One region of the Exiguobacterium sp. 17-1 genome, then DNA from elsewhere that is predicted to be linked to it. Evidence: riboswitches for the same ligand, from Rfam matches in the RefSeq annotation. Region 1 holds a riboswitch; each other region holds the start of a gene.

What was found. A riboswitch is a leader RNA that binds a small molecule or an ion and turns the genes downstream of it on or off. The one in region 1 is predicted to bind S-adenosylmethionine.
Region 2: linked by a shared signal. The riboswitch ahead of MUN34_RS01245 (methionine ABC transporter ATP-binding protein) and the one ahead of mtnK (S-methyl-5-thioribose kinase) in region 1 are both predicted to bind S-adenosylmethionine.
Region 3: linked by a shared signal. The riboswitch ahead of metK (methionine adenosyltransferase) and the one ahead of mtnK (S-methyl-5-thioribose kinase) in region 1 are both predicted to bind S-adenosylmethionine.
Region 4: linked by a shared signal. The riboswitch ahead of MUN34_RS13600 (amino acid permease) and the one ahead of mtnK (S-methyl-5-thioribose kinase) in region 1 are both predicted to bind S-adenosylmethionine.

What each region holds. Positions count from the first base shown of each region.
Region 1 covers NZ_JALIGJ010000004.1:295,919-303,429, reverse strand. The annotation lists gene MUN34_RS12550 (sugar ABC transporter ATP-binding protein) at 1-762, opposite strand, end outside; gene MUN34_RS12545 (sugar ABC transporter substrate-binding protein) at 759-1,841, opposite strand; gene mtnA (S-methyl-5-thioribose-1-phosphate isomerase) at 1,861-2,907, opposite strand; gene mtnK (S-methyl-5-thioribose kinase) at 2,904-4,073, opposite strand; SAM riboswitch class I at 4,152-4,254, opposite strand; SAM riboswitch class I at 4,462-4,563, shown strand; gene MUN34_RS12530 (2,3-diketo-5-methylthiopentyl-1-phosphate enolase) at 4,644-5,834, shown strand; gene MUN34_RS12525 (2-hydroxy-3-keto-5-methylthiopentenyl-1-phosphate phosphatase) at 5,831-6,490, shown strand; gene MUN34_RS12520 (methylthioribulose 1-phosphate dehydratase) at 6,487-7,107, shown strand; gene MUN34_RS12515 (1,2-dihydroxy-3-keto-5-methylthiopentene dioxygenase) at 7,123-7,511, shown strand, end outside.
Region 2 covers NZ_JALIGJ010000001.1:257,844-265,354, reverse strand. The annotation lists gene MUN34_RS01255 (alpha-glucosidase) at 1-841, opposite strand, end outside; gene MUN34_RS01250 (aminotransferase class I/II-fold pyridoxal phosphate-dependent enzyme) at 1,006-2,193, shown strand; SAM riboswitch class I at 2,256-2,359, shown strand; gene MUN34_RS01245 (methionine ABC transporter ATP-binding protein) at 2,443-3,456, shown strand; gene MUN34_RS01240 (methionine ABC transporter permease) at 3,446-4,111, shown strand; gene MUN34_RS01235 (MetQ/NlpA family ABC transporter substrate-binding protein) at 4,146-4,961, shown strand; gene MUN34_RS01230 (CAP domain-containing protein) at 5,241-6,125, opposite strand; gene MUN34_RS01225 (hypothetical protein) at 6,481-6,837, shown strand; gene MUN34_RS01220 (chitobiase/beta-hexosaminidase C-terminal domain-containing protein) at 6,861-7,511, opposite strand, start outside.
Region 3 covers NZ_JALIGJ010000001.1:515,540-523,050, forward strand. The annotation lists gene MUN34_RS02525 (EAL and HDOD domain-containing protein) at 1-1,012, shown strand, start outside; gene pckA (phosphoenolpyruvate carboxykinase (ATP)) at 1,069-2,637, opposite strand; SAM riboswitch class I at 2,870-2,996, shown strand; gene metK (methionine adenosyltransferase) at 3,124-4,332, shown strand; gene MUN34_RS02540 (GNAT family N-acetyltransferase) at 4,478-4,966, shown strand; gene MUN34_RS02545 (alpha/beta fold hydrolase) at 5,051-5,755, shown strand; gene mnmM (tRNA 5-(aminomethyl)-2-thiouridylate-methyltransferase MnmM) at 5,806-6,399, opposite strand; gene MUN34_RS02555 (MDR family MFS transporter) at 6,578-7,511, shown strand, end outside.
Region 4 covers NZ_JALIGJ010000005.1:180,793-188,303, reverse strand. The annotation lists gene MUN34_RS13610 (ketopantoate reductase family protein) at 1-722, shown strand, start outside; gene MUN34_RS13605 (polysaccharide pyruvyl transferase family protein) at 916-2,334, shown strand; SAM riboswitch class I at 2,443-2,544, shown strand; gene MUN34_RS13600 (amino acid permease) at 2,626-4,026, shown strand; gene mmuM (homocysteine S-methyltransferase) at 4,001-4,933, shown strand; gene MUN34_RS13590 (MarR family winged helix-turn-helix transcriptional regulator) at 5,236-5,658, opposite strand; gene MUN34_RS13585 (CBS domain-containing protein) at 5,845-6,300, shown strand; gene MUN34_RS13580 (MFS transporter) at 6,316-7,511, shown strand, end outside.

The DNA of each region.
Region 1 (7,511 bases):
CGATTGCCGCAGACGCCAACCAAGCATCTGTTCGACGACGGTTTCTTTTGTTTGTCCGGCAAGAAGCTGCCGTGAGACCAGTTTCCCGTCACGCATGACGGAAATGGATTCACAAATCTCAAATAGTTCCTGCAGGCGGTGGGAAATGAAGATGACGCCCAGTTGTTCCGTCTCTGCCAGCTCACGAATGATGCGAAACAGTTGCTCCGTTTCCCGTCCGCTGAGCGGGGCAGTCGGCTCATCTAAAATCAGGAACCGACTCTCCTGCACCAAAGCGCGGGCAATCAAAACCAGTTGTTTTTCGGCCAGTCGCAGCTCACTGACCCGCTGCCTGACATCGATCGACGCCTTCAGTTTCCGTAAAGCACGCTCGGCTATTTCCTCGTATCGTTGCCGTCTGATGAACCCTTTCAGCTGTCCGCTCGTCAGAACATCGAGACAGATATTCTCGGCGACGGTCAAATAACCGACCAGTGCCGTATCGACTTCCTGATAGACGATTTCAATCCCGGCCCGTTTCGCGGCACCCGGTGAATCAATCGTCAGCGGCAGACCGTCAAACCAAATCGTTCCATCATATGAATCGTACGCCCCGGCCAACACTTTCATCAGCGTAGATTTACCGGCTCCGTTCGCTCCGACAAGCGCATGGATTTCCCCGCGGCGCACGGAAAAATCAACATCATCCAGCGCCTTGACGCCGGGAAATTCGATTGAAATCCCCTTCATCTCCAGTCGTTGTTCATTCACCGGACGGGTCATTTCCCGTCATTCGCTTTCCGCAGTTTTTCCATCCACGGTTCATTGAATTTTTCGGATGTACTCCAGCCTTTGATGATCGTATCGAGATTGTACATCGTCGTGTCGGCTTTCAACGCTTTTTGCTCGACCAGTTTGGCGTCCAGGTCAAAACTGTCCGGTGTTGTTTCGCCGGCGAGCTTTTTCGCAAGCAGACGCATGTCCGTCTGCCCGATCAAATGCGGATCGACGGCACTCGTCGACACCCAATTACTGCCCTTCTCACGCATCAGATTGATGTCCTGATTCGAGACATCGATTGAAATAAGCGGAATTTCCTGTCGTTTGTTGTCTTTTAAGGATTTATACGCCCCTTTGGCGACTTCATCCCAGGCACCCCAGACGGCATCAATGCTTCCTTTCGGATACTTGGCGAGAATTGCGTTCATCTTCGTCGCGATATCGCCTTGGACATCCTGGAAGTTCGTCGGTCCGACTGTCTCGAGCGTCTTGATTTTCCCGTCTGCTTCATACGTCTTGTAGATTTCCTGACGGCGGTCAAGCGGTGCAAAACCCGGACCGAACCACAGTTTGATGACTCGGACCGGCTTGTCATCCTTCACTTTCGTCACTTCATCCAGCGAAAGCTGTGCCAACTTGTGATCATCCTGGAATGTTTCCGTGATGCCTTTTAACGTTTGGTCTTTTTTCTTCGTCACCGTATCGAATGTGACGATCTTAATTCCTTTGTCAATCGCCGGCTTGATCATGTCGTAGGCATAATCCTCTTTTCCGTGCGAGATGATCAATCCGTCATAATCCTGCTGAACGGCTTGCGCGACGAGTTCCTTGAATTTGACGTCATTGCCTTCCGAAATGAACGTGTTGACCTGAAAACCAAGTGCTTCCCCTTCCGACCGGGCTCCGTCCAAAAACTGTTTCGTATGATCGTCGGATGCCAAATTGCGGATGACGGCAATCTTGACGTCACCCTGGACGCCTTCCGGTACACCACTGATTTTTTTCGCCGGTGTCGCTTCGCTATTGGCGCAAGCAGCCAGCAAGACCGCTGGTGCAAGTACCGCAAATGCTAATTTTTTCATCTCGATCTCCCCTGTCTGTTTAACGTATCTGTTGTCCGATTGTCTGCCCGATCGTCTCAACGGATGGATGTTCGATGACCCCGAGTTCCGTAATGATTGCCGTGATTAATTCGTGCGGTGTCACGTCAAACGCCGGATTAAAAACCGCCACTCCGGCTGGCGCCGTCACTTTTCCGGCCAGTTGCGTCACTTCACGGGCATCGCGTTCTTCAATCTCAATCTCGTCTCCCGATAAGCTCGTAAAATCAAAGGTCGAAAGTGGTGCGGCGACATAAAACGGAATCCCGAAAGTACGGGCCAGTAACGCCAGTTGGAACGTGCCGATTTTGTTCGCTGTATCGCCGTTTCGGGTAATCCGGTCGGCACCAACGATGATGGCAGTTATGTTCTTTTCCTTGATCGTATGCGCGACCATGTTGTCCGTAATCAACGTCACGTCAATTCCGGCCCGTTGCAGTTCCCACGTCGTCAGACGCGCTCCCTGCAGTAACGGACGGGTTTCCGATGCATAAACGGCGAGCGGAATCCCCTGTTCTTTCGCGAGATAAAACGGAGCGAGTGCCGTCCCGTAAGCCGCTGTCGCAATCGATCCGGCATTACAAATCGTCAGAATCCGGTCACCGGACTGGAACAATTCCAGCGCATGAATACCGATTTGCCGGGATGTCTTGGCATCCGCCTCATAAAGCGCCAGTGCTTTTTGTTCCAACCGTTTTGGCAACTCGGCAAGCGTCGTGCTCGAGACGATCAGCTGATTCAGCTCATCTAGCACATTCCGCAGATTGACGGCGGTCGGTCGGGTCGCGAGTAGTTGTGCCGATACCGTCAACAAGTCTTGTTTCGCTTCAGGAAGCGACCCTGTCGTCCGAAATGCTTCCTGTACAAGGATGAAGCCGCCGAACAGGCTGATCGCCGGTGCACCACGGACTCGCAATTGTTTGATCGCGTCAATCGCTTGCGCTAAATCATGAATGATTTCATACCGTTCTTCTTCCGGGAGCCGGGTCTGATCCAAGATCGTCACCGTCCCATTTTCATAGATGATGCTTTGGACGAATTGGCTCATCGGCTGAGTTCCTCCGTCAAATCAAAGTTCCGTAAATCAGTGAACGTCTTGCATTCAGTCCGGCGTTTAATCAATGCCACTCCAAGGCGTAACGCATGGCGTTTCCGCTCGAGTCGTTCCCCCGCGTCCGTGATGTTCTCGAGGTCGGCGACCGGTGCTAGTCCGATCGTTCGGCGGATCAATTCACATCCGGCAAAGCCAAGTGCGTCCTGTAAAATCGTGCTGAGGACATCGTCAACAAGCCCGTCCGCTGAACGGAACGGCTCCACCGCTTCCCGCTCCCACAATGCTTTGAACGTCGACGCAAAGGTCAGCCAAAATGTATCGATATCTTTCACCCGTCCATCCCGTAACTCGGCATAGTTCGGATACGCGGCAAAGCAGAGATGGGCGATGAATTGTCCGACATCAAAACCAAACGGTCCGTAAAAGGCAAACTCGGGATCGATGACTTTTGTTTCATCGGCTGAAGCAAAAATACTTCCGGTATGTAAGTCCCCGTGTAATAACGCGTCGCCCTTCGTGATGAACAGGGCTTCGAGTTTCGCGACTTCGCGTTTCAGCGCTGCATCCTGCCACAACTGAGCCACTTCCGATTCCAGCCCGTCTTCAACCGCATTCGTTTCCGCGTCATAAAACGGATCTGTAAAGATTAATTTTTCCGTGATATCACAGAGATCCGGATTGTAGTAGTTCCGCGCCACTTGTTTTTTTGCGACCGGTCCAAGTGCAAAATCCGACGTGTAAAACAGTGTTCGCGCCAAGTAAGAGCCGATATGTTCCGCAAGCAACGGATACTTCTCCCCTTCGAGCAAGCCGGTCCGGACAATCGTCAAGTGAGACAAATCCTCCATCACCGTAAATGCCTCTTCCTTACTCGCATGGTAGACGTGCGGGACGAACGGAACGGCGACTTTTGCAAATTCTTTTAAGGCGGACTGTTCAATCCAGGCCCGTTCAAGCGATAACGGCCAACTTTCGCCGACGACTTTCGCATACGGTAAAGCCTGTTTTAAAATCAATCGCTGATTCCCCGATTGAATCCGAAAGACAAGGTTTAAGTTCCCGTCCCCGATTTCCTCTGCCGTCACCGGTCCTTTGCCGATCAATCCGAGTGTCTGGACCCGTTCAATCGCGTCCTGTACTGTAAATGCTTGGTATCCCATTATGGTTTCCTCCTTGTTGATCACACGAAAAAACGCCTCTTTTCGTCAAAGAAAAGAGGCGCAGTAGAATACTCCGTCCTCTTATCTCTCAGACGAATGTCTGTTGGATGTAGCACCGTGCCGGATGGTCGGTTGCTGCGGCGTCTTCGGGCCAATTCCCTCTGCCAACTCACGATAAGAGTCATATGTAGTTGTCGTGTGGTTGATGTTGATTTGAATACTACGTGCGCGGTTGGTCGTCTGTCAATTCCAATTTTTAGTGAAACGTCTTAAAAAACGGAACCGTCTATAGAAGAAGTATTTTCAAAAAAATAAATTTTCAAAATATAGTTTGACAAGGGACCAATCTCGTGTAAAAATTGCAATTAGATTTCACAATTTCATCCAATTCTTATCAAGAGCAGACGGAGGGACGAGCCCTACGATGTCGCAGCAACCGACCATTTGGCACGGTGCTAATTCTTGCAGCTATCACGCTGACAGATAAGAGTCCACGCGCAATTTTTCATGGTCTCTTGTCATTGACGAGGGACCATTTTTGTATTTTTCAATAAGGGAGAGACGATTCATATGGCGTACATTACCGCAACGTACCAACTCGGCACGACCGATCAGTTGCCGAAACGAGCAGAACAAATCGCGCTCGGTCTGACGGTCGGTTCCTGGACCGATTTAAATCATTTGGAACAGCAGCAGCTGGAATCCTTCAAAGGACAGGTTGTTCATACCGAAGAACATGACGGCAAAGGTTACATCACGATCCGTTATCCGGAACACAACGTCTCACGCGACTTTTCCGCTATCTTAACGACGGTCTTCGGCAAACTGTCGCTCGACGGACAAATCAAGTTAACCGATCTACAGCTTCCCCCGTCGTTCACGAACGACTTCCCCGGTGCCAAATTCGGGATTGAAGGAATCCGTCAGTTGATTCAAGTCCATGACCGTCCCCTGTTGATGAGCATCTTTAAAGGGGTCATCGGACGAGACCTCGTCTTTTTACGGGAACAACTCGAAGCCCAGCTCGCGGGCGGCATCGATCTCGTCAAAGATGATGAGATATTGTACGACAATCCGTTGACGCCGGCACTCGACCGGGCACGGATTGGCCGGGAAGTCCTCGATGCCCATTATGAACGGACCGGCAAACGGGCGCTTTACGCGATTACGTTAAGCGGTCCCGTCTTCGGCTTGAAGGATCAAGCGAAACGTTTGATTGAAGCCGGCGCGACCGCCTTCCTGCTCAATACGTTTACATACGGACTCGACGTCCTGCGCGAGTTAGCGGCTGATTCGGACATTTCCGTTCCAATCTTCAATCATCCGGCCTTAAGCGGTGCCTTGATCGCAAGTCCCGAATACGGGATTGCGGCTCCTGTTCTGCTCGGAACGTTACCGCGACTGGCTGGTGCCGATTTGACGTTGTTCCCATCGCCGTACGGGAACGTGGCACTCGCCAAAGACTTGGCCCGCGGGATCGCCGTCGAAGCAACCCGGATCGGGGACACGAAGACAATTTTGCCGGTTCCGTCGGCCGGTATCCACCCCGGTCTCGTCGCCCAGCTCGTCCGTGATTTCGGTACCGACTCGGTCATCAATGCCGGAGGCGGCGTTCACGGTCATCCGCAAGGTGCCGCTGCCGGTGTCCTCGCATTCCGTCAGGCGCTCGACGCCGCACTGACCGGAGAATCGCTGACAAGTGCTGCGGTGCGGCAGGAAGAATTACGAATTGCCCTCGACGCTTGGGGAATCACGAAATGACAATCCGGATTTTATGTGACTTTGACGGGACCGTGACGGAACACGATAATATCATCGCCTTGATGAAGGAATTTGCCCCGCCGGCAGCGTTTGAACCGTTGAAAGAAGGTGTGCTCGACCGCTCGCTGTCGATTCAATCCGGGGTCGGACAGATGTTCCGGTTGCTCCCATCAGATCGAAAACAAGATTATGTTGATTTTTTGATTGATCGGGCTGTCATCCGTCCCGGCTTTGAGACCTTACTCGCTTTTGCTAAATTGAACGGAATCGACTTTGCCATCGTCAGCGGCGGGATCGACTTTTTTGTCGAACCGATTCTTGCCGATTTACTGACAGATGAAGCGATTTACTGTAACGGTAGTGACTTCAGTGAGGAGATAGTGCAGATTGAATGGCCGCATGCCTGTGACGCGGCCTGTACGAATCAATGCGGCTGTTGTAAAACGTCAATCGCCCGGAAGCTGAAGCAGGACGGTGACACGATCATCGCGATTGGTGACTCCGTGACGGATTTTGAACTGGCGAAACAGGCTGATCATGTCTACGCCCGTGATTATCTGATTACGCTATGCGAACAGCACGGTATTCCGTACACGCCGTTTGAAACGTTTTACGACATTGTGGATCATCTGCAGACAACGGGGGTGCATGCATGACATTTTTGAAACGATACGAAGAACTCCGCGCGATCAAGCAGGAGTTCGCTGCACGCGACTGGTTTCCCGGTACGAGCGGTAACCTCGCCATTCGGACGAACAGCAGTCCGACAGAATTTCTTGTGACGTCAAGCGGCAAAGATAAACGCCAGGACACGCCGGACGATTTCGTCCATGTTGACGCGACCGGTCAATTGATCGGCGAACAAAACGGACGTCCGTCTGCTGAGACCTTACTTCATGTCGAAGTGTTTAACCGGACGACGGCCGGCTGCTCGCTTCACGTCCATACGGTCGACAACAATGTCATTTCGGAACTCTACGGAGACCGTGGGGAAATCCGATTTACCGGTCAGGAAATCATCAAGGCACTTGGTCGCTGGGAAGAAGATGCGGAAGTCGTCGTGCCGATTATCCCGAACCATTCGGATATCCCGACTCTTGCTGCAGTGTTTGCCAAGCATGTAAAAACGCAAAGCGGCGCCGTCCTGATTCGAAATCACGGGATCACCGTCTGGGCACCGACTGCCTTTGAAGCGAAAAAACAGTTGGAAGCCTTTGAATTTTTGTTCAGCTACACGTTAAAACTACAAACGTGCCGACAGGCGATTCATTAAAAGGAGGAATTTAAAATGGCAACAGTACTTTTCCAAAAGACAAACGAACGGTATACGGATCAAAACGAGGTGTCTTCATTCCTTGCTTCACGCGGCGTGCTATATGAACAATGGGATGTGTCGAAGCTTCCCGCAGAACTGGTCGACACCTATACGTTGACGGATGCGGACAAACAAACGATTCTCGATACGTTCCAACCGGAAATCACCGATGTCTCGGAACGTCGCGGCTATCAAACGGCCGATATCATCTCACTGTCCGATGCAACACCGAACTTGGATGAACTGCTCGTCAACTTCCAAAAGGAGCATCACCATACGGATGACGAAGTCCGGTTCATCGTCAGCGGTCACGGTGTGTTTGCGATCCAGGATGACGAAGTCGGCTATTACAACATTGAACT
Region 2 (7,511 bases), on a different contig from region 1:
CATCTGCGACCTCAAAATGAAACAACGTCCGCAATTCCTTCCGTTCTTCACCGACGTACAGCAATCCGTCTTCCGGTCCGACGAACGGAATTTCACCGACCGTAAAGAGGTCCGTTCCCGCTAGGACTTCTTGGTGCATCTCCTGCAACAATTCGTGAATGCCCGGTTGGTTCCCTAAGTACGATAAATCCAAAGGATCCGCGACATCGTCATACGTCGCCCGTTTCTTGATCAGGTTGATGACGTCCATCCGGAAACCGTCGATGCCTTTATCCGCCCACCAGCGCATCATCGAATAAACAGCTTTTCGGACAGCCGGATGTTCCCAGTTCAAGTCCGGTTGCTCCGATGCAAACGAGTGGAAATAATACTGCTCGCGTGTCTCATCCCATGTCCACGGGCTCGGTGCAAAATACGACCGCCAGTTATTCGGAGGTGTTCCTTTTTCCCCGTCCTGCCAAATGTACCAATCGGCTTTCTCGTTCGTTCGACTGCTGCGGGATTCCTTAAACCACGCATGTTGATCACTTGTATGATTGACGACTAAATCAAGAATCAATTTCAGATTCCGTTCATGAGCTGCTGTAATCAACTCTTCCAAGTCGGACATCGTCCCCGCTTTTTCCATGATGGTATAGTAATCAGAAATATCGTACCCGTTATCAATATCGGGTGATGTATAACAGGGATTTAACCAGATGACATCGACACCAAGAGATGCGATGTAATCCAACTTTTCAATCACCCCGCGTAAATCGCCCATCCCATCTCCGTCCGAGTCCTTAAAACTGCGCCAATATACTTGATAGACAACAGCTTCTTTCCACCAGGTCCGATTCATCCCCATCATCTCCTTTATGATTCAATCGTATTCTAATTCAGTGTATCAAAAACATGAAAGACTTCGGTTCTTTTTACCAATTATCAGCAATTATTAAAAAACCCTTTTCTTTTTTCTGAAAATTCGTTATCCTTGACGACAATACCCAACAAGGAGGAAAACAGATGAAACATTTTGCCCCATCGATTGCGATTGATCGGTTACCTGCTCCGGTCTTCGCCGAGCTTGCTCAGCGGATCGGTGCCGTCAAAGCCGCCGGCCACGATGTCATCACGCTTGGTCAAGGAACGCCGGACCAAACCACGCCCGTACATATTTTGGACGCATTAAAAGAGGCCATCAATGACACCTCCAATCTGCAGTACCCTCCGTTTCGCGGTCATGATTTCCTCAAACAGGCCGTAGCCGATTTTTATCAGACGGAGTTCGGCGTGACGATTGATCCCGCTTCTGAGGTCGCCATTCTGCTCGGCAGTAAAGCCGGTATCGTCGCCTTACCGCAAACGATCGTCAATCCCGGTGAAGGTGTCATCGTTCCGGATCCCGGCTATCCGGATTACTTATCCGGTGCAGCACTTGCCGGTGCTTACCCGATCACGTTACCGCTCCTTGCGGAAAATGCTTTTTTACCTGACTACACGTTACTCGATACGACGGATGTCGAACGGGCCCGGATGCTGTTCCTCAACTACCCGAGCAATCCGACCGGCGCGACGGCGACGGCGGAAGCCTTTGAGCAGACCGTTGCCTTCGCTGACGCAAACGATATTTGTGTCGTCCATGATTTGGCGTACGGCGGCATCAGCTTTGACGGTCCGACTAGAAGTTTCCTCCAGACAGAAGGGGCGAAAGACGTCGGAATTGAACTGTTTTCGTTATCGAAACGCTTTAACATGTCCGGTTTCCGGATTGCCTTTGCGATTGGTAATCCGTCCGTCATCTCAAGTATCGAGACGTACCAGGAACATTTATACGTCAGTGCCTTCACACCAATCCAGCACGCAGCGACCGTTGCTCTCTCCAGTGATCAAACATGCGTCCGTGAACTCAGTGCTCTGTACGAAGCCCGTCGTGATGCCTTGTTCGGTAAGTTACAGGAGATTGGTTGGGAAGGACCGGTTCCGGGTGGTTCATTCTTCGTCTGGTTACCCGTCCCGTCCGGTTTTACCTCACAAAGCTTTACCGACCACCTGCTCGATAAAGCACACGTTGCTGTTACGCCCGGACATTTCTTCGGCGAATATGGCGAAGGTTATGTCCGGATCAGCCTGATTGCCGATGCCGAACGATTGGTCGAAGCTGCTGAACGAATCGGTCAATTGAATTTGTTTCGCCAGACCGTTGCGGAATAATTCTGAAAAAACGTTTGACAAATGGGAATGATTTCCGTTACAGTAAGTCCCAACAGCATAATTACTTATCGAGAGCGACCGAGGGATTAGGCCCAACGACGTCCGGCAACCACCTTTAAGGAACGGTGCCACATCCTACAGAATGTTTCATTCTGAGAGATAAGTTACGAAATCTTACACTTCGTCGCTTTTTTCTGGTTGCTCTTAACTGGAAAAAGGCGATTTTTTTGTATAGGGAGGAAACGACAGATGATTGAATTTAAAGGCATCACCAAACGGTTCGTTCGTGACCGGACACCGATTTTCGCATTACGCGATGTCAACTTAACGATTCAGCAAGGTGAAATCTTTGGCATCATCGGTGAGTCTGGTGCCGGAAAAAGTACATTACTCCGGTTGATTAATGGACTGGAGACGCCGACACAAGGAACGGTAAAAGTATCGGGCATCAAACTGTCCGACCTCTCAAAAGGCAGCTTACGCGAACTACGACTGAATATCGGGATGATCTTTCAACATTTCCAATTGATTCAATCGCGGAACGTTTCCGACAACATTGCGTTCGCCTTAAAAGCAGCCGGCGTTAAACGCAGTGATTTCCCAAGCCGGATCAAAGAACTCGTCGCCCTGGTCGGACTTGAAGGATTTGAGACGAATTTTCCGAGCCAGCTCAGCGGTGGTCAAAAGCAACGGGTCGGGATTGCCCGCGCCCTTGCCAATAATCCGAGTGTCCTGTTGTGTGATGAAGCAACGTCAGCTCTTGATCCGGTCACGACACTGCAAATCCTGGAACTGCTGAAAGACTTGAATGAACGACTCGGCCTGACAATCATCCTCATCACCCACGAGATTGATGTCGTCAAACAAATCTGCCACCGCGTTGCCGTCATGGCGCAAGGCGAAGTCGTCGAAGTCGCAAGTACATACGACTTATTCAGTCAGCCGACCCATGATGTCACGAAACATTATGTCGATACGGCACTTCAAATTGAATTACCGGAACGCATCTTACGGACGACACCCGGTAAAATCATTCGCCTGCAATTCACGGGTGAGAAGACCGGCGAAAGTACGTTATCGGAAGCAATCAAACAGTTTGATATCTCTGTCAGCATTCTCCACGGCAAGGTCGATTATATCCAAAACGTCGCCTTCGGAGTCCTGATCGTCAGCTTGACTGGTCCGACGCTTCACGTGAATAAGGCCCTGACATGGCTTGAAGAACAACTCCACACACTTGAGGTGATCCAGGATGTGGCTTGAACGAATCGAAACCATGTTACCGGATCTTACAAAAGCTTTAGCCGAGACGGCCCTGATGGTCGGGATTTCACTGGGCTTTGCCCTCGTCATCGGCATCCCGCTCGGAATTTTACTTTTCATCACGGACCGGGGACTGTTTTTCCAAAACGTCGCCGTTCGCAGCATCTTGGACTTTTTCGTTAATATCGTTCGTTCGTTACCGTTCATCATCTTGCTCGTCGCGCTGATTCCACTGACGCAATTGTTGCTCGACAATACGATTGGTCCGACAGCCGCTTCTGTCAGCTTAAGTGTTGCCGCCATTCCGTTCCTCGCCCGACTCGTCGAGACATCACTCCGTGAGATTCCACCGGGCTTGATCGAAGCTGCTGAGGCATGCGGCGCAACACCGTTTCGTATCATCATCAGCGCCCTGTTACCGGAAGCCCTTCCCGGAATCATCCAAGCGGTGACGTTGACGACAATCAGCCTGATCGGCTTTTCTGCCATGGCCGGCATCGTCGGCGGCGGCGGTGTCGGCGACCTCGCCATCCGCTTCGGTTATTACCGGTACGATAACGTCGTCATGATCGTGACGATCATCGTACTCGTCGTCATCGTCCAAAGTATTCAAGGACTCGGCAATCAACTTGCCCGCCGTGCTGATAAACGTTAACTACAAATAGAAAACCTTAAGGGAGAGAATGAAAATGAAAAAACGTTATGCCTTTTTAGCAACAGGATTACTGGGAGCCGGGATTCTTGCCGGCTGTGGCGACAGCAGTGCGAAAGAAGAAACCAAGTCGATTAAGATCGGTGCGACGAGCGGTCCTTACAGTGACATGGTCAAAGAAGCGATTCAGCCTGGTCTTGAAAAGAAAGGCTATAAAGTCGAAATCGTTGAATTCAGCGATTACATCCAGCCGAACATCGCGCTCGGCAGCGGCGACATCGACGCGAACTTGTTCCAACATTCGATCTATCTGAAGACGTTCGCGAAGGAAAAGAATCTCGATCTTAAAGGGCTGATCACTGTTCCGACGGCACCGATGGGCTTATACAGTAAATCCTATAAGTCGCTTGATGACGTCAAGACAGGCGCGGAAGTCGCAACACCAAACGATCCGACCAACCAAGCCCGCGCGTTAAACTTACTCGCTGAACAAGGCTGGATTGAGTTGAAGCCGGATGCTGATCCATTGACGGTTTCTGAAAAAGACATCGTCAAGAATCCGAAGAAACTCGTCATCAAACCACTTGAGGCAGCACAGTTGCCACGTGCCATCGAGAGTGTTGATATTTCTGCTGTTCCTGGAAACTTTGCCCTTGCTGCGAAATTTGATTTACTCGATGCGCTGGCACTCGAAAAAATGGATGAGCAGTACCGTAACTTAGTTGCTGTCAAAACAGCAGATGAAAAGAAACAGCTCGCGAAAGACTTGACGGCTGTCGTGGAGTCAGAGGACTTTAACACTGTCATCGAAAAGTCCTTTAAAGGCTTCAGTAAACCCGAGTGGGCAAACTGATGTAATTCTTTTTGTCGATTAGCTCGTCTAAAGATGATATAAAACCCCTGAAACAGCTGCCTCCCCTTACAAACGGAGGTGGAACGGTTTCAGGGGTTTTCCATTAAATAGGGACTCCTGGAGAAGACAGGGCTTCGTCAATCAAAAGCCCGCTCTCATTTTTCAAGATAGAATTCAAATTTAGATAGCGCGTCATCCATCTACAGATTGATCCACACAAAAGAACCTCAATCCTGCTTTCGCAAAATTGAGGCTAAGTGCACTGTTTGGTTTTAACTTTCACTTCAACGGTGTCCGGAAATTAATCGTAAAGTACGGTGAATTGTCCCGGAACGCCACACCGGTATCTGCCTGTTTGAAGTCCTTGTTCATGATGTTATCACGGTGTCCTTTTGAGTTCATCAATCCCCAATGTGCTGCAAAGACATTCGGATAGCCCATCGACAGATTTTCTCCGGCTGCCGAAAAGCGAATTCCTTTTTTCTTCATCCGATCAAACGGATCACGTCCTTCTGGATCGGTATGAGAGAAGAAATTATTCTTCGCCATGTTCTCACTGTGTGCCCGTGTGACAGGTTTCAGCGCATTGTACGGAGTGAGTGCTCCGAGCTTATAATCGGCCCGGTCCCAGTTCATCAGACGCAACATCAACTTCTCATCCGTTGTCCGTAACTCACTTGAAGCCTTACCATAAAATCCACTTTTTTTCGCTTCGATTTCTTTCGGTATCGCAAGTGTCGCTTTGACTTTGTTACCGTCGTGCTGGTCAAAGAAATATGTCACATACCGGTCATTTTTTTCATAGACCGCGGCATGATCAAGGTTCAACAAATAGTTCGTATTGCCTTTCCGGTACGATTTGACGGCTTTCCAGCCTTTTTTCGCAAGGGTCGTTTCCGTGTCTTTGTTTAAAACGGCCCCTTGCGTCGTTACGCCGTTTTTCGAACGGTACTTCCCATAATCCTTGCCGTCTTTCGTCAATGCCACGAACTCTTCCGTTGCCGTCCGCCTGACTTCCCAGTCATAACCCGGGTATTCACTTGTATATCGATCAATCAGCGTTCCTCCACTTTTCGGATAATCCGCTTCTGCTTGTTCCATCGGGATGTTCTCATAACTAAAGAAAGCAACAGCTGCTATTCCAAGTACTAACCACTTTTTCATCCGTTTGCCTCCTCGCTTCTTCCATTGACTTCATTTTAAAAGAAACCCGTCCGTTCGAACAGCCTAAGCTATCGTTTCAAGTGAAATCACATGATTCAGCAACCCGCTTCACACTTTTGACACATCTCAGATTTTGCGTGTAAAGGAGGTCTGACGTCTTTATTCATCGCATTCTCACACTATTATCATACATAAAATAAACTATTCTTTCCCTGTTGTTAAAATGTGTGAACATTCTTTTATTTTTATTCCCTTTAAATGTTGTTGCCGTTCCTGAAAACCCTCGCTATCATTAGAACTCGTAAGGAAAAAATAAGGAAATTCTATATAATATCTACTTCCAAAGGAGTATGCCATGATTCTACTTTATTTTATCTATGAATCGATCACGTTTTTACCGATTCAACAGTATCTGTTTTCCGGATGGCTCATTTTAGTTTTGCTGACCGTCTCGTTCAGTCTCGCCAATGCGCATGAGGAAGTCCATATCAGTCAACGGTTCGGTTTCGAACTTCTCGTCCCGGGTGTCGGTCATCTGTTACGTAAACAATTCCTTCCAGGCCTTGCCATTATCCTGTTATTGATCATCATTCATTTTACGTATATGTTCCGTGCCATCCCATTAAACCTCGCACTATTGCTTACCCTTTTGATCAGTCTGCTGTCCTTTTTCTCACTCTTTATCCGAATACACAAAAAAGCGGACCATTAAGTCCGCTTTTTTAATACAATCGCTTAGTATTTCGTTGTTTCTTTTAATTTGTACCCATTCGACAGTTCAAGCCAAATCGTTTTACCTTTTTTCGTTTTTACCTGGATGTACGGACGACCTTGAGAAACACGCAGTTCAAGTAAATCTCCTTGCTGATCGGCATGTGTTTCGCTTGCCTTGTCCCATTTACCGGCGAGTTGACGCTCGATGAAGATATGCTTTCCTTTTTGAACGGCACGCCATTTTCCGATTTCTGCTTTACCGTTGACTGCAACGGCGCTTTCCATTCCTTGAATCGAGATGATGGCTGGATCGTGGTCACTTGCGCTGCCGTCTGCTTCCATATAATCCGAGTTGATATTGACGATATCAGACGATGTATACGGCTTCAGGTTTTTCGAAATCAAGACATGGTCGAGCACCTGTGCGTTTCCGTTATACACATAAGAATAACGTTCCGATTTCGGAAGGTCATCGACCGTGTTCCAAAGGTTGTCCCCTTTTAAGATATCAAGTGTTTTTGAGAACTGGAAGTCATTCAAGTCACCCAGTACGACGACGTTTGAATCTTTCACTTCTGTTTCCAGTTCGTTGACGAAGTTTTGGACGATGCCAGCGATTGCGTGACGCTGAACCTCACTCTTACGAACGACCGGTTGATTTTTACCGAAGTC
Region 3 (7,511 bases), on a different contig from region 1:
CCAATTCGTGATTGAAGTATTGGAGACGGTACAGATTGATGCTGACATGCTCCTGACGCTTCAGAAGTGGAAAGAAGCGGGCTTCGTATTGGCACTGGATGATTTCGTGACGGATTTGTTGCGTCATCATGGCGCTGAACTGTTTGATTTGATTGATCTAATTAAAATTGATATCGAAGCCATCAATCCACGCGAACAAAGTGCAATCTTACATATCTTGAAGCGGAATTATCCGCATATGCGCTTTTTGGCAGAACGGGTCGAAACACATGAAGACCATACGAGAAGCCTTGAGATGGGATATGACTGGTTTCAGGGATACTTTTATGCCAAACCGATGTTGATGAAAGGAAAGGCGGTTCCTCCGCAAGTACCTGTGCTGTTGAAGATGTTGAAATGGTTGGATACAGACGATCATTATGACGACGTCGTCGATGAAATCGAAAGAAATCCCTACATCAGCGTGCAAGTACTGCAATTGATCAATTCTCCGGGAATCGGTCTTCGAAACACAGTCAGTTCTGTCCGTCAGGCGATTTCCTTATTAGGCTTTTCGCAACTGAAAAGCTGGATTTCGTTAATCGTCTTGCGTGAAATGAAACTCGCAAGTCCATACAAATGGTCAGATGAATTATTACGTTCGTCGTTGCATTGTGCGAAACTATGCGAGTTGTTTGCTAGGGAAACGAAGACACTGAAAGCAGAAAGCGCCTATATGATTGGATTGCTGTCGCATATCGATGCGTTACTTTCCGTAGATATTGATGAAATCATTGATCAGCTTCCGATTGAACCGGCATTGAAAAACGTTTTGCAAGGCGAGGATCATCCGTTTCGAGATTGCCTGTTGCTCGCAATCAGCGCAGACCGAGGAGAATTTGAACGATTCGAGATGCTGAGTAACCGATTCGGGATTGCGAAGCGCCGCGCCTACGAGTTACTGAAGGAAAGCCAAGTTTGGCTCTCTCAAAAGGAACTTCATTTACAGGACAAGACAGATTCAATCGTCTAACACAAAAGGTTGAGCATCCGTTAAGGAGCTCAACCTTTTTAGTGTTATTGATATTTTTAAACGCGAGGACCAGCTGCTTTGATGGCATCGGTCGCACTTTCGAAACGTGCGAAGTTCTGCGTGAACTTTTGAGCGAGTGCAGTCGCTTGTTGTTCGTAAACGGATGGATCCGCCCAGACCTTGACCGGATTGAGTAAATCGGTCGGAACACCAGGGACTTCAATCGGCATATGCAGACCGAAAATCGGATGTTCTTCTGTCGGGATATCTGTGAGCAGACCGTTGACGGCCGCATTGACCATCGTCCGTGTATACGCGAGTTTCATCCGGCTACCGGTACCGTAAGCTCCACCGGTCCAACCTGTATTGACGAGATAGACTGTGACGCCGTGGCGATCAATCAGTTCTCCGAGCATCGTCGCATATTTTTCTGGAATCAACGGTAGGAACGGTGAACCGAAACACGTCGAGAACGTTGCTTCCGGTTCTGTGACGCCGCGCTCCGTTCCGGCAAGTTTTGATGTATAACCTGATAAGAAGTGATACATCGCTTGTTCTTTTGTCAGTTTACTGATTGGAGGCAACACACCGTAAGCATCCGCTGTCAGGAAAACAATTGTTTTCGGATGACCGGCACGAGACGGGATAGCGATGTTGTCGATGGCAGTAATCGGATAAGCCGCGCGTGTGTTTTCCGTTTTTGACGTATCATCATAATCCGGAATCCGCTGGCCGTCGAGGACAACATTTTCAAGAACGGTACCAAAACGGATCGCATCAAAGATTTGTGGTTCTTTTTCACGTGACAGGTTGACGGTCTTCGCATAACATCCGCCTTCGATATTGAAGACGCCGTCATGTGACCAGCCGTGTTCATCGTCGCCGATCAATTGACGGCTGTCATCTGCAGACAGGGTGGTCTTACCAGTCCCGGATAGCCCGAAGAACAACGCGACATCACCTTCATGTCCAACGTTAGCTGAACAGTGCATCGACAACACTTCTTGTTGTGGCAAGAGATAGTTCATGACAGAGAAAATTGATTTTTTGATTTCTCCGGCGTACTCGGTTCCACCAATCAAGACGATACGGTGTTCAAATGACATCGCGATGAATGTCTCAGAGTTTGTCCCGTCAACCGCAGGATCCGCCTTAAAGTGTGGTGCGTAAACGACCGTAAATGGTTCAAAGGCCGCAACCGTAGGATATTCGCGTAAGAATAGCTGTTTCGCAAACAGATTATGCCAAGCATATTCGGTTACGACGCGCACTGGAAGGGTGAAATGCGTATCGGCACCAGCAGCAGCTTCTGTGTAGTAGAGTTGATCTGCTTCGTTCATATAACGAAGAACTTTTTGTAACAGTTGCTCGAATTTGTCCGATTCCATCGGTTGATTGACATGACCCCAATCGATATGCATCTCACACGATTGATCACGGACGATGAACTTGTCTTTCGGTGAACGACCTGTAAATTTCCCCGTTTCTACAGACAAAGCACCATTTTCTGCAAGAACTCCTTCTTTGTTACGAATCGCATGTTCGACTAGTTCAGCAACGGACAGTTGTTTGAACACATGCTCCTTCTTGAGTAGTTCTTCGATATTCAGGACCGTCATCGGCATCCTGACCCCACCTTTCCCCTACGTTGGTTTTGGCTCTACTATTAGTATGACACATTTATTATATATGACATACTAATGATAGGGCAATCATTTTCATGCGCTGATTTCTATTTATCTGGAAACGCTTTCAGCATTAACAGTTTAACATCTCTTCTGATTTTTTTCGACTAGAAATTAAAACGTTGCTTGACAGAGTGGACACAAGTTTATATCATGTAATTCGTAACGGATACTCTTATTCTGAGCAGGTGGAGGGAACAAGGCCCGAAGAAACCCGGCAACCGTCTTATATTAATTTCATCATTAATGTAGGAAAAGGTGCTCTCCTGAAGCGAAGTAAACACTTCGAACGATAAGAGGGTAAAGGAAGAACGCACAACCTTTCCCTGACCATTTTTGGACATGGAAAGGTTTTTTTCATTTTACCGTCCCACTCAACTAGGGGAAATGAGTACACCGTCAAATTCTTTTTTGGGAGGGTCAAACATGACAAACCTTAATCGCCGACTATTTACGTCGGAATCAGTAACTGAAGGTCACCCGGATAAAATCTGTGACCAGATTTCGGATTCAATTTTGGATGCAATTCTTGCAGCCGATCCAAACGCACGTGTTGCGGCAGAAACTTCTGTCACGACAGGACTCGTATTAGTAGCAGGAGAAATCACGACATCAACTTACGTGGATATCCCGAAAGTCGTTCGTGAAACCATTCGTGAAATCGGCTACACACGCGCTAAATACGGTTTCGATGCAGACACTTGTGCTGTATTGACATCAATCGACGAGCAGTCAGCAGACATCGCTCTCGGTGTCGACCAGGCGCTTGAAGCACGCGAAGGAAACATGTCAGATGAAGAAATCGATGCGATCGGAGCAGGAGACCAAGGTCTGATGTTCGGTTACGCAACGAAAGAAACACCTGAACTCATGCCACTTCCGATTTCACTTTCACACAAACTTGCTCGTCGTCTTGCAGAAGTCCGCAAGACAGGACAACTCGATTACCTCCGTCCGGATGGTAAAACGCAAGTCACGGTTGAATACAACGAGAACAATGAACCTGTTCGCGTCGATACAATCGTCATCTCAACGCAACATGCAGAAGAAGTGACGCTTGAGCAAATCCAAGCGGATCTGAAAGAACATGTCATCGCTCCGGTCATTCCGACGGAGTACATCGATGCAGACACGAAATTCTTCATCAACCCAACTGGCCGTTTCGTCATCGGTGGACCACAAGGCGATGCAGGATTAACAGGTCGTAAAATCATCGTTGATACGTATGGCGGTTACGCACGCCACGGCGGTGGAGCTTTCTCTGGTAAAGATCCAACGAAAGTCGACCGTTCAGCTGCTTATGCAGCACGTTATGTCGCGAAAAACTTGGTTGCCTCTGGTCTTGCAGACAAAGCAGAAGTTCAACTTGCTTACGCAATCGGAGTGGCACATCCGGTTTCAATCGCTGTCGATACGTTCGGAACAGGAAAACTTCCTGAAGCGCAACTCGTCGAATTGATTGCAGAAAACTTTGATCTCCGTCCTGCAGGGATCATCAAGATGCTTGATCTCCGCCGTCCGATTTATCGTCAGACAGCAGCTTATGGCCACTTCGGTCGTACAGACATCGAATTGCCATGGGAGCAGACAGATAAAGCTGCTACTCTTGAAGAGCAGGCAAAACGTTTCGTATAATCCATTGTTCAGAAACATCCTGTTAAAGGGTGTTTCTGAACTTTTTTTGTTTCTCCTGAACTTTGCAGGGATACGACTGAAATTTCTAGAAAAGGGTAAAAGAACATGAGTCTGTAATCTGTAAAAGGAAAAGGGGGATTTCGGTATGGAGATACGCGAAGCAGTTCCGGCTGATGCAGCACGCATTCATGATATTGCGCTCACGTCTTGGATGGACACATATGAGGAAATCTATTCGGAGCGTTCGAAAGCCCATTTCGTTCAGGAAGCGTATCCGCAGGAAGAAGTGGTTCGGGCAATTCGAACAGCGGAAGAAGCACGTGGAGAATACTTCAACGTCGGACTGATTGACGGGGAAATTGTCGGTTTCATTCACGCCATCGATGTGGATGGAACGTGGGAAATCGTCCGTTTGTATGTCTTGCCGAAATACCAACAAAACGGAATCGGACGCCGGCTGATCCGCGAACTGGAATTGCAAGGGGCATCTCCAATTGAAGTCTATGTCGAATCCCGGAACTATAAAGCCCGTCACTTTTTGACCGCATACGGATTCAAGGAAATCAGCGAGACGACAGAAGAAGTCTTCGGTCAGGTGGAACCTGTGACGCGATTGCAACGTATATACGAATAAGGGAAAAGAAATCCGACTTGAGGCGGTTTTGCTGAAGTCGGATTTGTTTCATACTAGATGGATATCTGATGAAGAGGTGAGCGTGTGGTAGAACAACCAACCGGAGTGATCGTCCTTGTGTACCCACTCCAATTACGTGCCAGACCAAGTGAAGCACTGATTCGCGTTTTAGAGCGCGAATATGAAATCCTTCTGGTCGATGCACCCCGCCGTGTGTCGTTTGAAGAACACCAACAGTTGTTAAAAGAAGCATTACGCGAAGCCGGGAAGCGGAAGCTCCCGATTCATATCATTGCCTGCAGCATGGGAGCACTTGTCGTCAATCGACTGCTGCAAGAATATGAATTACCGGTGGCGAGCCTGACGTTCATCTCGCCGTTGTTTGATTGGCATAACTCCAAACAATTGGGGGGCGTCAAGCAAGTCTTTGCGAGCGCCTTCGACCGGTTCCGTCCCGATGCTCCGCTTGGAACGTTACCGTTCGGACAAAACAATGAGGATGCTGCTCGTCTCGGTGAGTTGACATATGCGCAGTATCGCGAGATTGAAGAAGAAATCGTCATCCATGATGAAGAAAGAAAGAAATTACCGCGAGTCCAACTCGCTTGTTTTTATGCACCGGACGATCAATTCGCTGACGTCAAATTGACGCTTGAAGTGTGTCGAAAGATGGGCGGAGACCAGATTTATCTGCAACGCCTGCATGGATTTCCCCACTTCAGTTTTGAACGTTTGAATACACGATTTGCTGAAAAGTTATTGTTGTTCCTAAAAATTGTGGAAGATTAACAACGCTAAATTAAAGAGGAAGCCGGATGTCAGAATCCGGCTTCCTCTTTTTATTGGTCAATAACTTGTTTTTTTAATTTTTTTTCAATTGCCACGATGAACGGCGGGTTATTTTGCTGATTCAAGAAACGGTACTGCAGGACGGCATAATCCTGTTGCGGAAGTGATGAAACGTGTTCCAACACCGCATCGCGTTCGCGGCGTCCTTCCAAGTGACCATGGTAAATCACAAGGACAATCAGACCGCCGGGAACAAGGACCGGAAGAAGGGCCCGGAGTGCCTCAAGCGTCTCTTCTCCGGTCGTCGTGACCGATTTATCGCTTCCCGGTAAGTAACCAAGATTAAACACTCCGGCACGAATCGGACGTTGTTCAGCAAACAACCGAGCTCCGACGTGAATATGACTTTCGTGATACAAATCGACCCAGTCAAAGACGTGAGCCGCCTGCAGTCGGCGGGTCGTTTCCTCAATTGCTTGCTCCTGGACATCAAAAGCGATGACCCGTCCGCTCGGTCCGACCTGCTCTGCAAGAAAATGCGTATCATAACCGTTCCCTGCAGTCATATCGACGACGCAATCCCCTTCATGGATGACGGATTCCAACAATTCTTTTGCGTAAGGTAATACACGTGCAAGTGACATGGCAAAAACTCCTCTTTCTGATTGATATGCTCTATTTTTTTCTAAGTACCCGTAAAATCGACCCTTTAGTCAATTGTATCATTTTTCCGATTGTTCGTTTAAATTGAAGTTCCTTGACAGAGGGCAGAATAATTTCGTAAAGTGGCAAGGTTGGAAACTATATTGGAGGATACTTACCATGCCGAAATTACCTCGCGCGGTCTGGATTCTGGTATTGGCGATGGCGATCAATACGACAGGATCCTCTTTTTTATGGCCGTTTAATACATTATACATTCATGAATATCTGGGAGAGTCGATGACAAAGGCCGGAATGGCTTTATTCGTCAACTCGGCTCTCGCCATCATCGGTAACTACATCGGTGGAAAAGCATTTGATCGGTTAGGCGGCAAACGGACACTTGTCATCAGTGTCATTGGGCTGGTCCTTGCCTCGATTGGTCTCTGGTTGTTCCATCAGACCTTCACCGGGTATGTTCTGATGTTAGGATTGATCGGGTTTGTCGGTGGAATGGTGTTTCCGACCATCTATGCCTTGACCGGCGTCATTTGGCCGGAAGGCGGGAGACGGGCATTTAACGCGATATATGTTGCCCAAAATGTCGGTGTTGCATTAGGGACCGCTATCAGTGGGCAAATCGCGGCAATCGATATCCAGTTCATCTTCATTGCCAATCTGATACTTTATTTGTTGTTTGCGATTGTACTGTTAGTAGGGTTGAACTGGATTCAGGTGCACCCGATCAAACGTCAATCGATGGCTGCAGGTGAGGAAGTGCGGGAACCGCTTTCGCGGAGCTCGGTCCGGACGATGTTGTATGTCTCGATCGGCTACGCACTGTTGTGGTTTGTGTATGTTCAATGGCAGGGAACGTTTGCCGTGCATACAAAATCGCTCGGAGTAACGATTTCTGAGTACTCGATTTTATGGACAATCAACGGTGCGTTGATTGTGTTTGCACAACCATTATTGACGCCGGTCTTACGTTGGTTTGGTGACGATTTGAAACGTCAATTGTTAACGGGGACCGGTATTTTTCTTTTGTCCTATGCCATCGTCCCATTTGCTGGTGGATTTAAGATGTTTTTAGTCGCCATGATCATCTTGACGA
Region 4 (7,511 bases), on a different contig from region 1:
ATGAAACGTTCGACGTCATCATCTTGTCGACGAAAGCCTATCACCTGGAACAGGTGTTGCAAGATATCGAACCTTTTGTTTCGGAACATACATATATCCTGCCGCTTTTAAATGGCATGTCACATCTGAAACAGTTAGTGGACCGGTTCGGAGAACAGCGTGTGCTGGGCGGACTCTGCTTTATTGAATCGACACTTGATGCACAAGGGCATATCCTTCAGACAAGTCCGTCACACCATCTGTTATTTGGTCCATTGCCGGGAACATGCACAGACCGCTTGGAAGAATTGAAACAGCATTTGACCGGAACAGCAGCTCCAATCAACTATTCAGATACAATCACCCGCGATATGTGGAATAAGTATCTGTTCATCACGACGTTTTCCGGTGTGACATCGCTCTTCCGCTCAGCAATTGGTCCAATTCGTTCGCGGGAGGAAGGGATGACGATGATTCGCCGCCTGGCAACGGAAGCCAAAGAAGCAATGGAACGGCAAGGCGCCGTATTCAGTGATGAGATTGAGCAGGTACAACAGCAACAGATCGCACAAATGGCTGAAACGATGAAATCCTCCTTACAACGTGATATGGAGAAAGGCAGCGAAGTCGAGTCGGCCCATCTATTCGGAACACTTCTTTCGAAAGACGGGCCGACGCAGGTGTTGTTACCGGCAATTTATGCGAATCTCGAAATTTATCGTTTATCTAGAAAAGACGTTTAACTAGTTTCTATATAGGGAATATTTATCAGGCTGTATTTAGTTTTTTATAATCCGCAATAATGTGTAATTTTCAGCTATTCGTTGACTTGCTGAATTGCATTCAACTATTCTTGAAAAGACAAGATGGTTAAAAACCAAAATATATTTTATATTTTTTAAAATGAAAACAGAAGCGAGAGGGGAATTATTTTACATGAAACGTATTATTATCCGTGCGGGTATGACACCGTTTGAACAGTTCGACGCAGAATATTTGATGAAGCATAACTCAATCGGAGGGAACGTCGGAAACCTGATTTATCAATACAGTATTTTCCGCACCTTGATGACAGAGGGCACGACGATTACACCAGATTACTACTACTATGAAGAAGAGCGTGCAGATGAGATCAACGCGAACTTCGATCTATATGTCATCCCACTCGCTGACGCATTCCGTAAAGAATTCGTTCCGACACTTCGTAAATATACAAAATTGATTAAAAAATTAAAGATTCCGGTCGTCGTCATCGGCGTCGGTTTACGCGCACCGTTTGAGGCGAATTTAAACGACGGTTTCTCATTCGATGAAGATGTTAAAGCGTTTGTCAGCGCAGTCCTAGAGCGCTCAAGCATGCTTGGACTTCGCGGCGAAATCACATCAAAATACTTGACGCGTCTTGGTTTCCGCGAAGGAATCGATCACAAAGTCATCGGTTGCCCGTCGATGTATGCATTTGGTCGTGACTTGAAAATTCGTGAAACGAACATCACAAAAGATTCGATGATCGGTGTCAACTCGTCACGTCTCGCACCACAAAACGTCCTTAACTTCATCACACGCGGAATGGAAGAGTACCCGAACCATTACTTCATCCCGCAATGGATGAAAGAGTTACGTTTGACGTACACAGGCACACATCCGATTGCTGACTTATCTGTCACGAACTATCCGGTCAAAATGTCGGATCCGACTTACATGAACGACCGTGTCCGCTTCTTCTTGAATGCACAGACATGGATCGACTTTTTAAAAGAAGCTGACTTCAGCTTCGGAGCACGTCTTCACGGTAACATTACGGCAACACTTGCCGGAACACCAAGTATCCTGATTCCGAAAGATGCACGGATGCGTGAATTAACGGATTATCACCAATTGACACACATCTGGGCAAATGACATCACAGACAGCACACGTTTGTCAGATGTAATTGAGTCGGCTGACTTCCAGAGTCCAACACGTGTTCAAGCACGTAACTTCGATAACTTCGTTGATTTCTTGAACACAAATGATTTAGAGCACATTTATAAAGAAACGAACTACCCTGAGAACGTTCCGTTTGACCGTGAAATGGCAAAAGCAGAGTTGCTCCCAGTCGTTAAACCAATCACAGGAATTAGTATCGAAGAAGCTGTTTCACGTTTTGAATCATACTTCCCAGCAGAAGAGCAAAAAATCGTGGCAGCTCAAAAACGCGATAAAGCAAAAATGGCTGAAAAAGATAAAAAAATCAAATCGCTTCAAGGCAAGTTGAACAGTCAAACAAAAGAAATGAAGCATCAACAAGGCACATTGAACCGGAAAGCGGTTCGGATGGCATTGAAGACAGCTGATTTGTTTGCGAAGAAATAAACCACGGACGTCTTATACCATTTTGGTGTAAGGCGTTTTTTTTACATGATAAATTCTGAATTGTGTTGACAATTCAAAACAGGGTTGGTACTGTTATGAAAAATTACATTCTTATCCAGAGAGGTGGAGGGACTGGCCCTTTGAAGCCTCAGCAACAGGTCGAAAGATACTGTGCTAATTCCTGCGGGTGTCGTACCCGATCGATAAGCTTCTTTTGATTGTCGACCGACGCACCCATGTATGTGGGTGCGTTTTTTTATTTTATGAGAGAAAGAGGAGTGTGGAGTAGCAATGAAAGAAGGAACGTTTCGTCGGAAAATGGAATCCCGGCATATCGTCATGCTGTCACTTGGCGGTGTCATCGGGACGGGATTATTTTTAAGTACAGGTTATACGCTGGAGCAGGCGGGGCGTGTCGGAACGATTTTATCGTACTTGGTCGGAGCGCTTGCCGTATATCTCGTCATGCTGTGTTTGGGAGAGTTAGCAGTACATATGCCGGAAACTGGCGCCTTTCATAGTTATGCGACGAAGTACATCGGATCCGGAACCGGTTATACGGTGGCATGGCTCTACTGGTTGACGTGGACGGTCGCCCTCGGGTCGGAATTCACGGCAGCCGGCTTGTTGATGCAACGCTGGTTCCCGGACGTTCCGGTCTGGCTGTTCAGCGCGCTATTCGTCGTTATGATTTTAGGAATCAATGTCTTGACGGTTCGGTTGTTCGCAGAAGTCGAATTTTGGTTTTCCGCCGTCAAGGTGCTGACGATTTTAGTGTTCATCGTCCTGGGGACAGCGGCGATCGTCGGATTTTTACCGCTTGCCGATGGATCGCAGGCTCCGATGCTTGCTCCTTTGACGGAGGGTGGACTGTTTCCAAACGGAGCATTCGCCATCTTGATGACCATGCTCGCGGTCAACTTTGCCTATTCCGGAACAGAGTTGATCGGGATTGCGGCAGGTGAAGCCGTTGATCCGAAACGAACGGTGCCGCTGGCCATTCGAACGACTGTCTTCCGGCTGGTGCTATTTTTTGTCGGAACGATCATTGTGCTCGCGATTCTTTTACCAAACGACTCAAAAGGAGTGCTCGAAAGTCCGTTCGTTGCCGTGTTCGAACGGATCGGTCTCCCGTTTGCAGCCGACATCATGAACTTCGTCATCCTGACGGCGATTTTGTCGGCAGCGAACTCCGGTCTGTATGCCGCTTCACGGATGTTATGGTCTTTATCCGATCAACGGATGATTACGCCGTTCTTTTCTAAATTAAATGCAAGCGGAGTCCCGACACGTGCCGTTCTCTTCAGTATGATCGGTGGTCTGCTTGCCTTATTTTCCAGTGTCTATGCCCCGGGTTCCGTCTACATTGCTCTTGTCTCGATCTCGGGACTGGCAGTCGTCGTCGTCTGGATGAGCATCAGTGCCTCACAGTTCATGTTCCGCAAACGGTATCTGCAAGAGGGACATGATGTCAGCGATTTGGTCTACCGGACGCCCTGGTATCCGTTTGTACCGATTTTATCTTTTTTGATGTGCCTGGCTTCTTTAATCGGCATCGCCTTTGATCCGACGCAACGGGTCGCCCTTTATTTTGGTGTTCCTTTTATCGCAGTCTGTTACATCATTCATCATCTAACGAAAACATCATGGAAACGGAGTGTGGAAGATGTCAAAGAACAACAATCCAGTTGAGGAATTATTAAAAAAACAGCCTTATATTTTATTGGACGGAGCATTAGCGACGGAACTCGAGCGTCACGGGAGTAATCTCGACGACCCGCTGTGGTCGGCACGGGTCCTGCTTGAAGAACCGGAACAGATTCACCGGGTCCATGCGGATTATTTTAAGATTGGAGCAGATTGTGCCATTACGTCGAGTTATCAAGCAAGTGTCACCGGATTCGGCAGTCGGGGAATTAAAGAAGGGGAAGCGGTTGAACTGATCAAACAAACGGTGTACCTGGCACAACAGGCGCGTGCGGAAACCGGACAGGCAGCGGATCACGCTCTGATTGCAGGATCGATTGGTCCTTATGGTGCCTACTTATCGGACGGATCTGAGTATGTCGGTCATTACGGAGTCGACGATGCGCAGCTCGAAGCATTTCACCGTCCACGGCTTGAAGCGTTGATTGAAGCAGGGGCGGACGTGTTAGCATTTGAGACGATTCCGTCCTTGCAGGAAGCAAAAGTGCTGTTCCGACTGCTCGAAGAATTTCCGGAACAATCGGCCTGGCTCGCTTTTTCCCTGCGTGACGCAACACATATCAGTGAAGGAACGCCGTTAAGTGAGTGTATCGAGGCGTTAGGGGAGCATCCACAACTGGCAGCAATCGGCGCAAACTGTTTTCCGGCATCGATCGCGACGGAGTTCATCACGACATTAAAACAACTGACCGATGTGCCGATCATCGTTTATCCGAATTCCGGTGAACAGTATGATCCGGTCAGCAAGACCTGGTCCGGTGAAGCGGTGTGCACGGCGTTTGAAGACATTGCCCCGGAGTGGTATGCGGCAGGTGCCCGGTTGATTGGTGGATGTTGCCGCACGACACCGGAGCAGATTGAGCGGATTCAACAGAAGGTGACAATTGCTTAACCGGCAGTCATGTCTGATGAAGAACAAAAGGGATTGACTCAAAAAGGAACCACTCTTTCTTTCACGCACTTTCCTCAGGCGAGACACAAGCCAGCTTTCCTGCCCTATCCAGGCAGGGAAGCTGGTCTTGTTTGTCTCTGACAGCGCAAGCAGGCTTGCGCTTTTTCCTGTAGGAGTAGCATGAAACGGGTGGTTCCTTTTAAACGAGACGAGGGTGACAGAATTGTAATCTGCCACCCTCGTCTTTGTAGAGACTAACTTTTGAATCAGCCGTTATACTGATCGTTCGTATTTGCAAGAACTCACCGTTCCCGTAATGCTTGGTTAAATTGTTTCAGCAATCGGCCAAATGATTCGGCATCTTCATCCGGCCAGTCGTTTACTAGTCGTTCGATACTCGTTAAACGGGCCGTCCGGTAAATCTCGAGCTCCTGTTGACCATAATCTGTGATGTTGTAAAAGAAGGCCCGGCCGTCTGTCGGGTCTTTTATTTTTTCAACTAATTTTTTCTGATCGAGCGCAGCCGCTTGCCGGCTGACGGTCGAGACGTCAAGTTGTAACTCACGGGCAAGGGTTTTGACACCGACTTGACCAGAATCCGATAACTGGCGCAAGAGTAAATAGGAAGCACGGTCCAAGTTCCGATTATCCGCCGTCGCCGTCGTTAGACGACGAATAAGAATCGCCAGTTCCAGTTCGATTGTTTCCAGGGATTGATTCGACATATTGTCACCTCTCATTAGCATTCATTGCCCTCATCATTACGCACAGGCTGTCCTCTGTCAATCAAAGGCAGGCTTCTTGACAGGGTTATAGTTGTATTATACAATCATAAATGTTATTTAATTGTGTCGTGAAACTTATTGTTATGAACTTATTTTAATTACAGCGTCTGATGAAGGAGAATTCCGATGAAAGCTTATCAATCGATGAAAGAAACCGTCATTACAGTCAATGAAGAGGATACGATCCGGACGGTAGTGGAACGTTTTATCACTTCCGGTATCAGTGGAGTCCCGGTCGTCAACGGCCAGCAGGAAGTCGTCGGCTATATCAGTGACGGGGATATCATGCGGGCTATCGGCAAACATAAAGACATCATTGTCGATACGTTTTTATATGTCGATGTCATCAAAGGCGATGACGAAAACTATGAAGAGCGTGTCCGTCAGATCCTGACACGTCCCGTCATGGACATGGCACGCCGAAAAGTCGTGACGGCGACGACAGAAACCGAAATGGAAGAAATTGCGGCTACGCTCGGTTCAAAACGAATTAAAAAATTACCGATTCTAAAAGACGGCAAGCTCGTCGGAATCATCAGTCGCGGTGACGTCATCCGTCACTCCTTTAAACAGTTTATTTAAGAAAGAAGGATTTATATGGCTCTTGCTGAAAAAACAACGACACTTACGCCTGAGACAGTTTTATCGGAAAGCAAACATGGTTTACTGCACCAACCGATCGCTGTTTGGGCGGTATTCTTTGCCAGTATCACGGCATTCATGGGAATGGGACTCGTCAATCCGGTCCTACCGACGATTGCCGAAAACCTTGAAGCATCAAAAAGTGAAGTTACGCTACTATTTACAAGCTATAACGCCGTCATGGCATTTGCGATGCTGATTACCGGCGCGATTTCTTCACGGATTGGTCAAAAGGGGACATTGATGCTCGGGATTGCGGTTATCGCAACCGTTGCTGGTTTTGCGTCACAGGCCGACAGTATTTGGACACTTGTCGCGTTACGCGGCGGTTGGGGACTCGGAAATGCACTGTTCGTCGCAACAGCGCTCGCAGCGATCGTTTCCCTGTCATCCGGCGGAACAGCGAAAGCAATCATCTTATATGAAGCAGCAGTCGGTCTCGGTATTTCAATCGGTCCACTGCTCGGTGGAACACTCGGTTCGATCACATGGCGCGCGCCTTTCATGGGTGTTGCGACGATCATGGTCATCGCGTTCCTCGTGTTGTTATTCCTGATGCCGAAACCGGTCGCAACAGCGACACCAGCGAAAAAGATTTCATTGATTGCACCGTTCCAGGCCATGAAACACCGGTCTTTACTGACACTTGGAATCGTTGCAGCCTTGTATAACGTCGGCTTCTTTACGATCATGGCCTATGCACCGTTCGTCATGAAATTACCGGCAAAAGGACTCGGCTTCGTCTTCCTCGGTTGGGGGATGTTGCTTGCTCTGACATCCGTTTTAACAGCGCCAAAATTAAAACAATGGCTCGGAACAATCAAAGCAATGGTACTGATGCTGCTCTTGTTCGCCGTCTTATTGTTATTAATGGGGATCTTTACCGAAACACCAGCTGTCGTCATCGTCTGTGTTATTCTTGCCGGGGCAGTGCTCGGGAATAACAATACGTTGATTACGACGGCAGTGATGGATGCAGCACCGGTCGAACGTTCGACGGCATCCGCTGCATACAGTTTCTTACGTTTTCTCGGGGCAGCCATCGCGCCATTCATGGCCGGTAAATTGGCTGAAATCTATAACGCTAACCTGCCGTTTTATGTCGGTAGCGCGTTCGTCTTACTGTCTGTCGTCATCATCGGGGTCAATCT